One region of the Embleya sp. NPDC005575 genome, then DNA from elsewhere that is predicted to be linked to it. Evidence: riboswitches for the same ligand, from Rfam matches in the RefSeq annotation. Region 1 holds a riboswitch; the other holds the start of a gene.
What was found. A riboswitch is a leader RNA that binds a small molecule or an ion and turns the genes downstream of it on or off. The one in region 1 is predicted to bind cyclic di-AMP.
Positions count from the first base shown of each region.

Region 2: another riboswitch for cyclic di-AMP. It lies ahead of ABZS54_RS30800 (transglycosylase family protein); the one in region 1 lies ahead of ABZS54_RS11480 (transglycosylase family protein).

Region 1 covers NZ_JBEXCV010000025.1:13,713-18,722, forward strand. The annotation lists gene ABZS54_RS11475 (hypothetical protein) at 1-489, opposite strand, end outside; gene ABZS54_RS11480 (transglycosylase family protein) at 757-1,536, opposite strand; cyclic di-AMP (ydaO/yuaA leader) riboswitch at 1,537-1,726, opposite strand; gene ABZS54_RS11485 (EthD family reductase) at 1,923-2,258, opposite strand; gene ABZS54_RS11490 (phosphoenolpyruvate hydrolase family protein) at 2,341-3,165, opposite strand; gene ABZS54_RS11495 (Tm-1-like ATP-binding domain-containing protein) at 3,167-4,411, opposite strand; gene ABZS54_RS11500 (SDR family oxidoreductase) at 4,568-5,010, shown strand, end outside.
Region 2 covers NZ_JBEXCV010000119.1:17,716-22,725, reverse strand. The annotation lists gene ABZS54_RS30810 (MarR family winged helix-turn-helix transcriptional regulator) at 1-272, shown strand, start outside; gene ABZS54_RS30805 (glycerophosphodiester phosphodiesterase family protein) at 443-1,507, shown strand; gene ABZS54_RS30800 (transglycosylase family protein) at 1,659-2,918, opposite strand; cyclic di-AMP (ydaO/yuaA leader) riboswitch at 2,951-3,184, opposite strand; gene ABZS54_RS30795 (FAD-linked oxidase C-terminal domain-containing protein) at 3,449-4,204, opposite strand; gene ABZS54_RS30790 (hypothetical protein) at 4,769-5,010, shown strand, end outside.

The sequences.
Region 1 (5,010 bases):
TTGCCCACCGAGACGGCGCACATGGAGGAAGGCGCGAGATTTCGCCGGCTCGGCGGACGACGCCTGTGGCTCTTGACCATCGATCACACCCGTCCCTACAGTCTGGTTCCGCTGAACGGAATGCTGATTCCGGATAACGAAATAGCTGGCTGGGGGCACGCCCCGGATCTGCATCCACTCCCACTGCCCGATCCTGCGACCCCGCATGTCCGATGGGCCGGCCCGTCGCGCGACGGCACCCGATGTGGAGGCACCGATCATGGGCCGGCGAACCACCGGGAGGACCGCAGCCGCGGGGGACGCGGCCGTGGCGCCACAAGCGTCGCCCGCGAGCGGGACGCCGGCCGCGCATCCCGTGGGCGAGATCCTGCCGCCGGGACGGATGCCGGCCGGTGCCTGCGACACGTGGCCACGATGTAGGGCCGGAGTGGTCGCCCCGCCGCTGATCATCGGCGGCGCGCCGGGCCTGTCCACCTCGGAGCCGACCATGCTGCTCGGTCCTCGGCGGCGCCGGCGTGGTGCCGTTCGACACCGTCACCGGCCACACCGGAGCCGCTCGGCCCGAACCTGCCGGCGAACCCGCCGGGGCCGCCCACGAGCAGCCCGCACAGACCGCGAAGGCGCCCGCCCGCGCCCGACCGTCACCCATCCGGGCCGGCAACGCGGTTCGGTCGCGGGCCACTTGACCCGACGTTTCCCGAACACGGGCGTAGGCCCCGCCGAAGTACTCGGCGGGGCCTACGTGGTGACGGTGGATCAGATGGAGAGCTGGGTGCCCACGCCGATCAGGTTCGGGTTGCTCCCGATGACGCCCGCGTTGGCGGCATACAGGGCCTTGTAGCCACCCTTGACACCGAGCTTGGCGGCGACTCCGGACAGCGTGTCACCGGCCTTGACGGTGTAGGTGCCGGAGCCCGACGCCTGCTTGGTCGCGGCCTGCTTGGTCGCGGCCTGCTTGGTCGCGGCCTGCTTCGGTGCGGCCTGCTTCGGTGCGGCCTGCTTCGGCTGCGCCTGGACCTTCGGCGCGTTGCCGGCGGAGGTCTTCGGCGCGTTCTCGGTCACGGGCTTGGCCTCGGCCTTGGGCGCGGCCTTCGGCTCGACCTTGCTCTTGGTCTTGCCGGTGGTCGACGAGTCGGCCGTGGCGGAGGCGTTCCCGCCCTTGCCCAGACCGGCCTTCTGCGAGCAGACCGGCCACGCGCCCGGACCCTGGCTCGCCAGGACCCGCTCGGCGACCGCGATCTGCTGGTCCTTGGTGGCCTGTTGGGCGCTGGGGGCGTACTGGCTGCCGCCGAACGCGTTCCAGGTACTCGGGGTGAACTGCAGACCGCCGGAGAAACCGTTGCCCGTGTTGATGCCCCAGTTCCCGGTGCTCTCGCACTGGGCGACCGCGTCCCACGTGGACGAGGACGCGGCGTTCGCGCTGCCCGCCATGCCCACCAGGGGAAGGACGAGACCCGCACCGGCGGCGACGGCGATGCCGGCGCGACGGCCACGAGAGAGCGAGCGAACGGGAGCGGTGATGGCACGGAAGGTCATTGATTACCTCGTCGGGCGCCTACGAAGTTAGCTGTCGGGTTCGGACGATTGGCCCGGCCTCGCCTGGAACAGGCATGGCTTCACCCCAGACATCGACAAGGCCGATGTCGGCACTTACTTGGTTCCCCCGCTCCTGCCGCCAGTCGATATCGACTGCTTCCCTCGGACGGCGGCAGGATTCGGCGTACCGCCCGGGGAGTCCGCTTGTGCGAACAACCACGAAGCTACGCACCGCTCCGCCGGGATGGCAACCATTTCGGGCGATTTGTGAGGTGCCCCATAGGGGGGAATTGCACCTATTTACCCGATATGTCGCTGTCCTTGCAGGTCACGGTGCCGGCGTCCACGGTGCGCGGCCGCGTGGTCACCCGTGCGTCAGCGACGAGCTATTCCGTCGCGGGCAGCTCCACAGGTACGACTACCCGCTCCTCGTCCCAGAGGAACGTCGCACCGCCGGTCGCGAAATTGGCGACATCGGCCACCGTGGCCCGCCCCTCCGGCGAATCCAGGGTCGCTTCGATACCCGCGCGAGTCGGTGCGTACAGCCCGACCACCAGGTAATAGGGCGGCTGCGCACCGGACGGATCCGGTTCGCACTTGCCGATGGTCCAGCCGGTCAGCCCGGGCATGGTGCGGGCGAGCGGCACGTGCTTCTCCCAGTAATAGGAGTCGAACTCCGCCGGATCCTCGGGGTGGCCATAGAGCACGGTCAGCTTGTACACGCCGACTCCTCACGATCGTGTGGTGGATGTGTGTCCTGCGAGTGGTGCCCTGTGCGGCCGGCGGGTGGTGCCCGGACAGGCCCTAGCGGACGGTGATGCGCTTGAACGCCCGCGCCTGGTCGGTGATGGCCACCTCGGTCGGCAGCCGTTCCATACTGGAGGCGCCGAAGAAGCCCACCACGCCGGTGGTGTGGGCCAGCACGTACGCGGCGTCCTCGGGTTCGGCGATCGGCCCGCCGTGGCACAGCACCAGTACGTCCGGGTTCACCTCCGCCGCCGCGTCGCGCATTTGCTGCACCCGCTCCACCGCTTGGTCGAGCGAGACCGCGGTGGTCGCGCCGATGCTGCCCTTGGTGGTCAGCCCCAGGTGCGGGACCAGGATGTCGGCGCCCGCCGCGGTCATCGCGCGGGCCTGCTCGGCGTCGAAGACGTAGGGAGCGGTGAGCAGACCGCGCTCGGCAGCCAGCCGGATCATCTCCACCTCCAGGTTGTAGCCCATCCCGGTCTCCTCCAGGTTCTGCCGGAAGACGCCGTCGAACAGGCCGACCGTGGGGAAGTTCTGCACACCCGCGAAGCCCATCGCGGCGAGCTGGTCCAGGAAGTGCGGCATGATCCGAAACGGATCGGTGCCGCACACGCCCGCCAGTACCGGGGTGCGCCGGACCACGGGCAACACCTCGCCCGCCATGTCGACCACGATCGCGTTGGCGTCGCCGTAGGGCAGCAGCCCGGCGAGCGAACCCCGGCCGGCCATTCGGTAGCGGCCCGAGTTGTAGATGATGATCAGGTCCACGCCGCCGGCCTCGGCGCACTTGGCCGACAGTCCCGTGCCCGCGCCCGCGCCGATCACGACGCCGCCCTGCTCGACCGTCCTGTGCAGTCGGCCCCGCGCCTCGCGTCCGTTCATCTCAGTCCACACGTCCCTTCATGATCATTTCGTGCAGTCGATCCGCAGCCGCCGTGGCGAACTTCGGATCGTTGATGTCCGTCGCCGCCTCGTGCAACTCGACGGAGCTACCCGCGAGTTGAGTCCGCAGTTCGTCAAACAGCGCCTTGTCGGCGACGGAATCGTAGAAGGGCGCGCCCTCGACGTCGATCGCCGAGACCCCGTGCAGTGGCAGGTAGAGGGCGGTGGGACCGGTCGCGGCAACCAGCTTGGCGGCGATCCGCCGACCCAGCTCGGCGTTCTCCGCGGGTGTGGTGCGCATCAGCGTCACCGTCGGGTTGTGCACGTACAGCTGCCGCTCCTCGAACCGCGCGGGCACGGTGTCGCGCGGGCCGAAGTTGACCATGTCCAGCGCTCCGACGCTGACCACCTGCGGCAGCCCCACCCGCCCGGCCGCGGTCAGCCGCTCGGGGCCCGCGCTGAGCACCCCGCCGACCAGGTCGTCGGCCAGTTCGGTGGTGGTCAGGTCGAGGATCCCGGCCAGGAAGCCCGCCTCGGCCAGATTCTCCATCGACGTGCCACCCGCGCCGGTGGCGTGGAAGACCAGCACCTCGTAGCCCAGCTCGGTGAGCCGCTCGCGCGCGGCGTCCACCGCCGGGGTGGTCACCCCGAACATCGAGGCGGCGATCAGCGGTCGACCCTCGCCGGTGACCCCCGCGACCGCAGCACGATCCTCCGCGTAACCGCCCGCCATGCCCGCGATCGCATCCGCCGCATTGCCCAGGATGCGCTCGGAGAGCCGGTTGATCCCGGCGATGTCCACGACGCTGTACATCATCGTCACGTCCACCGCGCCGACGTACGGCGAAACGTCGCCCGCCGCCATCGTGGAAACCAGCAGCTTGGGCACGCCCACCGGCAGCGCCCGCATCGCGTAGGAGGCGATCGCCGACCCGCCCGAGCCGCCCATCGCGAGCACGCCGTCCACCCGGCCCTGCTCGTAGAGCTCGCGCAGGATGGACGCGGCCCCCTCGGCCATCGCGGTGGTCGCCGCGCCCCGGTCGGCCCGGGTGCGCAGGTCGGCCAGATCGGTGCCGGCCGCCGCCGCGACGTCGGCCGCCTGCACGTCGGCCTGGGCGAGCGAATCGCCGAGCACGCCCACGTTCATCAACACCACCTCGGCTCCCCTGGCACGCAGCCGGTAGGCCAACCACGCGTATTCGGATCCCTTGGTGTCGAGCGTTCCGATCAGTACGACGGTGGGCATCGGTGCCTCCGGTGGGTCGGTAGGGCTTGCCGGGTTGACGCTTCGGCGGCGAATGGCCGCGCACAGTAACCCAACCGGATGATCATGGCGATTGAAAGCACCGTGCGGTAGGACGGGTGGCGAGTTCCGAAGATTTGGCACGTCGCGGAGGTAACGATGGCGGAGGAACCGGACGGACGGGTCGCAATCGTCGCCGGAGCGGGCGACGGCATCGGGCGTGCCTGTGCGCTGGCCCTGGCCCGCACCGGCGCGGATCTGGCGCTGGCCGCGCGACGGCCCGAGCCGTTGCGGCAACTCGCGGACGAGATCCGCGAGCTGACGGGCCGTCGGGTGATCGCAGTACCGACCGACCTGGCCGACCAGGCCGGGTGCCGGGCACTGGTGGACACCGCGGCGCGCGAACTCGGCCGGGTGGACGTGGTGGTCAACGTCGCGACGTACAACCCGTCGGGCCGGCTGGAGCAGTTGGACCCGGCGGAATTTCGGCGGGCGTTCGAGACCAACGTGCTCGGCGTACTGGCCGTCTCGCGTGCCGCGCTGCCGTACATGCGCGCGGTCGGCGGTGGGTCGATCGTGCAGATCAGCTCGGAGGCGCCGCG
Region 2 (5,010 bases), on a different contig from region 1:
ACGTCCTGGTCGGCCTGCTCGACGACCTGGAGGCGCGCGGCTTCGCGGAGCGCCGGCGCAACCCGCACGATCGGCGTCGGCACGTCATCCAGGTCACCGCCTCGGGGCGCGCGTTGGTCGCGGAGAGCACCCGGCTGCTGGGCGATGCCGAGGACGCGTTCTTCGCCGTCGTCTCGGCCGAGGACCGCCAGGTCGTGCACGACGCGTCGGGCCGGCTGCTGGCCGCGCACCGACCCGGCTGGTCCGAGGACGTGCCCTCCGCGGGCTGCTGAACGGCCTTACGGGTGCCCCGAGTTCGGGTACCGGGCGGACTGCTTCGCCGCTTCTTCGTCTCGTCTTCGTCTGAACGCCACGACCCGACTGCCCGCGCATCACTTCGCGCGGGCCAGGGTGTGGGCGTCGACGGTCGATCGTCGTCGACCGGAGCGAGAAGGAGACGTCCATGTCCGGATGGAAGACCGTCACGGCCGCGGTCCTGGCCGGGGCCGCCATCGTCGCCGCCCCGGGAGTGGCCGCCGCGGCGGACCGCCACGGCGGCCATCACCGCAGGTCCTTCGACCTCCAGGCGCACCGGGGCGGCCTCGGACTGACCGTGGAGAGCACACTCGCGTCCTTCGCCAAGGGCCTGGATCTGGGGGTGTCCACCCTGGAACTGGACGTGCAGATCACCGAGGACGGCCGCGCCGTGGTCACCCACGACCGCAAGGTCGACGGGCGCAAGTGTGTCGACACCACACCGGCACGCTCCGGCGACCCGGAGTTCCCCTATGTCGGCAAGTACGTCAACACGCTCAGCCTGGCCCAGATCCGCACCTTGGACTGCGGGTCGCGGCAGTTCCCCGGCTTCCCCGAGCAGACCACCTCGCCCGGAGCCCGAATGCCGCTGCTCACCGAGGTGTTCGAGCTGGTCAACCGCCGGCACGCGCGCGGCGTGAAGCTCAACGTGGAGACCAAGGTCGAGGCGGGCGCGCCGCAGGAGACCGCGCCGCGCGAGCAGTTCGTGCAGACCGTGGCGCGCGAGGTGCGCTGGGCCGGGCTGTTGCGCCAGGTCACCATCCAAAGCTTCGACTGGGGTGCGCTCAAGCGCATGCGGCAGGTCGAACCGCGCTTGCCGCTGGTCGCGTTGACCAACTACGACTTCCTCCAGGTCGGCAAGCCCGGCGCCTCGCCCTGGCTGGGCGGCCTGGACATCGACGATTTCGGCGGTGACCCGCTGCGCGCGATCGCCTCGTTCGGCGCCACGACCTTCTCGCCCGTGCACGGCTTCCCGCAGGACGGCAAGGTCACCGACCCGAACTACCGCCCGTACGTGACCCGGGAAATGGTCGCCCGGGCGCATGCGATGGGCATCGAGGTCGTGCCGTGGACCATCGACGACCCGGCGACCATGGCCAAGCTGATGGACGACGGAGTGGACGGCCTGATCACCGATTACCCCGACCGGCTGCGGGAGTTGATGGCCGCGCGCGGACTGCCGCTGCCCAAGCGGTATCCGGCACGCGGCTGATCGACCCGATCCGCGGGGACTTCGGCGTGTGCCGCAGGGTGGGGACGCGAAAAAGGGCCGGGCCCGTCGACGCGTGGTCGACGGGCCCGGCCCTGGTACGGCTACCGCATGGTGGCTATCACCGTGCGGTTACTGCCTGATGACGCTCGGATCAGATGTTGACGCCGTGCGCGCGCAGGTAGGTGAGGGGGTTGATGCCGCTGCCGTAGTTCGGGGTGGTGCGGATTTCGAAGTGCAGGTGCGGGCCGGTCACGTTGCCGGTCGCACCGGAGAGGCCGATCTGCTGACCGGTGCTCACCGTGGCGCCGGCGCGAACGCCGATGCTGGACAGGTGCGCGTACTGCGAGTACTTGCCGTCCGCGTGCTTGATCACGATCTCGTTGCCGTAGGCGCCACCGTTGCCGGCGCTGACCACGGTGCCCGAGGTGATCGCCTTCACCGGGGTGCCGGTGCCGACCACGAAGTCCTGGCCGGTGTGGCTGCCGCTGGACCACAGCTTGCCGCCGGTGCCGAACGCGGTGCCCAGTGCGCCGTTCACAGGAGCGACGTAACCGGACGAGTTGACCGAGGTGCTGCCGGCCTTGGCCGAAGACACCTTGGCCGCGACGGGAGCCTTCTCCTTGACCGCGGTCTTCGGCGCGACCTTCACCGACACCGAGGGCTTGGTCTCGGCCACGGTCTCGGTCTTGGGCGCGGCCTTCGGCGCGGCCTCGACCTTGGTGGCGGTGGTGGTGGCGGCCGCGGCCTTGCCGGAGAGCGAGAGCTTCTGGCCGACCTTGATCAGGTTCGGGTTGCTGCCGATCACGCCGCGGTTGTCGGCGTACAGCTTGTGCCAGCCACCGGCGACGTCCTTGTCGGCAGCGATCTTGGACAGGCTGTCACCCTTGACCACGGAGTACGAGGTGGTGGTCGACGCGGGCTTCGCGGCGGCCGGGACGACCTCGATCTTCGGCGCGGTGGGGGCGGTCGCGGCCGGCTTCTCGGCGACCTTGGGGGCGACCTTGACCGAAGTCGCGGCCGAGTCGGACGACTTGGTGCTCGGCGAGACGGCGGCCTTGGGGCCGCCCTTGGTCAGACCCGCCGGGCCGGAGGTGTTCGGCCAAGCGCCGGGGCCCTGCACGGCGAGGACCTTCTCCGCGATGGCGATCTGCTGGTCCTTGGTGGCGAGGTCGGCGCGCGGGGCGTACTGCTGACCGCCGAACTCGTTCCAGGTGCTCTGAGTGAACTGCAGGCCACCGTAGAAACCGTTGCCGGTGTTGATGTGCCAGTTGCCCGAGCTCTCGCCCATGGCGACCTTGTCCCAGGTGGAGACGGAGGCGGCGTTGGCGGTCGCGAGACCGGTGATGAGCGGGGCGGCGACGATGGCGCCGGCCATGCCGAGGGTCAGCGCGAGACGCGTCTTCTTGGGCATGCGGGCAGGGGTGATGAACGACTGCACGAAGATTTTTCCTTCTCCCACGCCTACGAAGTGAGCTGTCGGATTCGGGCTGGAGAGTCTCGCCCGGCCGTGTTCGACCCTTGGATGTAAGGGACGGGCACGGCTTCACCCCAAGCCGTCCGAATGGGCGTCTGTGTCACAGACGCCCGGGACGGCATTCCACTTGGTTCCCCCGCTCCTGCCTTTCGGGTTTCGTACCGTGGCCTCGCTCCGGCGGCAGGATTCGGCGAACCGGGAGACCATTTCGCCAAGCACCGGACTGGTGTGGCGAAGCACCAAACTACGCACACCCCCGGCGTGGAACCAAACATCACGATTCGCCAAAACCGAAAATTCAGGTCGGAAGGGTGGAATATCGGGACCTAAAGTCCCGATCGCCATACGCATTGTGCCCGAATTGCTTACTCACCGTCGCTGCATAATCGCTCCGGGTGAGAATCCGGAAAACTCGGTTTACGGTGCGTACGAGGTCCTGACCTTCGGTATGCGAGATGTGACGTGCGTCATGCGCCCGGAAATGAAATGTCCGAATTACCCCTATATGACCCTCCGTTCATCGGCCCGGATCCGGGATGCACCGGCGCCGAATCCGGCCTGGAATCCGGGCGGGGCCTGGAATCCGGGCCGGTTCGCGGTGTCGGGCGTTCGAGGGATGCGCGCATGACGAAGGCGCGTGCGGTTGCGATGTCGGCTTCGACGCGATGGCCCGGTCCGGCGCGGTCAGGCCGATTCATCGAGGCCAGGTGTGCGGCGTAGCCGCCGGAGGTGGTGACGATCCGGCCGGGCAGCCGGTCGCCCAGCCGGCGGGCGCGCGGATGCGCCTCGGCGCCGGCCACGTCCTCGGCCAGGGTCCACTCGCTCGCGCCTGCCCGATCGCACAGGTCGGCCATCCGGGCCAGGTCGCGGCGCACCGCGTCCGACGCGCCGTCGTCACCGAACAACAACAGCGTGCCACCGTGCGTGCGCAGGCCCAGGTGGGCGAAGTCCTCGACCGCGCCGATACAGCGCCGGTCCAAAAATTCCAGCGGGGACGATGCCGGCGGCGAGTGTGTCGGCGACCGCACGGCCGGCGTGTGCCAGGCCGGGGAAGTACGCGGTGCCGGTGCCGGCGCCGGCGCCGGTGCCGATGTCGGCGGGCGCGGGCACAAGGCCATGGTGATCTCGGTGATCACCGCGAGGGTGCCCTCCGAGCCGGTGAGCAGCCGCGTCAGGTCGTAGCCGGCCACGTCCTTCCACAGCCGGCCGCCGGTGCGAATCACCTCGCCGGTGGGCAGTACCGCCTCAGGCCCAGCACGTAGGTGCGGGTGACGCCGTACTTGAGTCCGCGCAGCCGGTGATCGCCTACGTGGACACCGGCTGCTTCGGGACCAACACCATCGGCTCCCCGAAGACGACCCGACTCGGCGACTCGTCCATCCCGGCGTGGCGGATCCAGATCCGGCACGCCGTGGACAAGTGGTACCGGCTGTACGGCCCCGACATCGACGGCATCTTCTTCGATCAGGGGCAGAACGCGTGCGGTCCCACCGCCGGGTCGACGGCCTACCTTGTTGTTGTCCGCGTCGATGAAGACGTGGTGGGAAGTGAAGGGCAGTTGGAAGGTTGCCTTGTACCGGGGTCCACCAACAGCGCGCCCGGGTGGTTGCGCTTGGTGTATGCGGTGAGCGCGCGGTATTCGTCGGTGGACGGCGGATACCTGATGTTTTTCAGGGCGAATCGCCGGGGCGTGTCCTCGATCCCGCGTCGTGGTGCTCGGGGGCGACGGCAGGCCCGACGGCCGACCGAGTGGCTTGCGCCGGCCCGACCGTGGGCATGGGCTCGGGATGGAACGCTTCGAGATCGAGATTCTCCCGTACAACGTCCAGGACATGGCCACCGACGCCCGAGGGTCGGCGGTTCGTTCGGCCGTGGTCGAAGCCACCGGCGAGATCGGTGCCTCCGGGCATCCGCGCTACGCGGGCGAGGGTGTGGTGGCCGACATCGACCCGAGTTCGCGCACGGTCGAGGCGATCACGATCGACGGTGCGGAGATCGAGGACGGGTGGAGTGTACGGATCACGTCGAG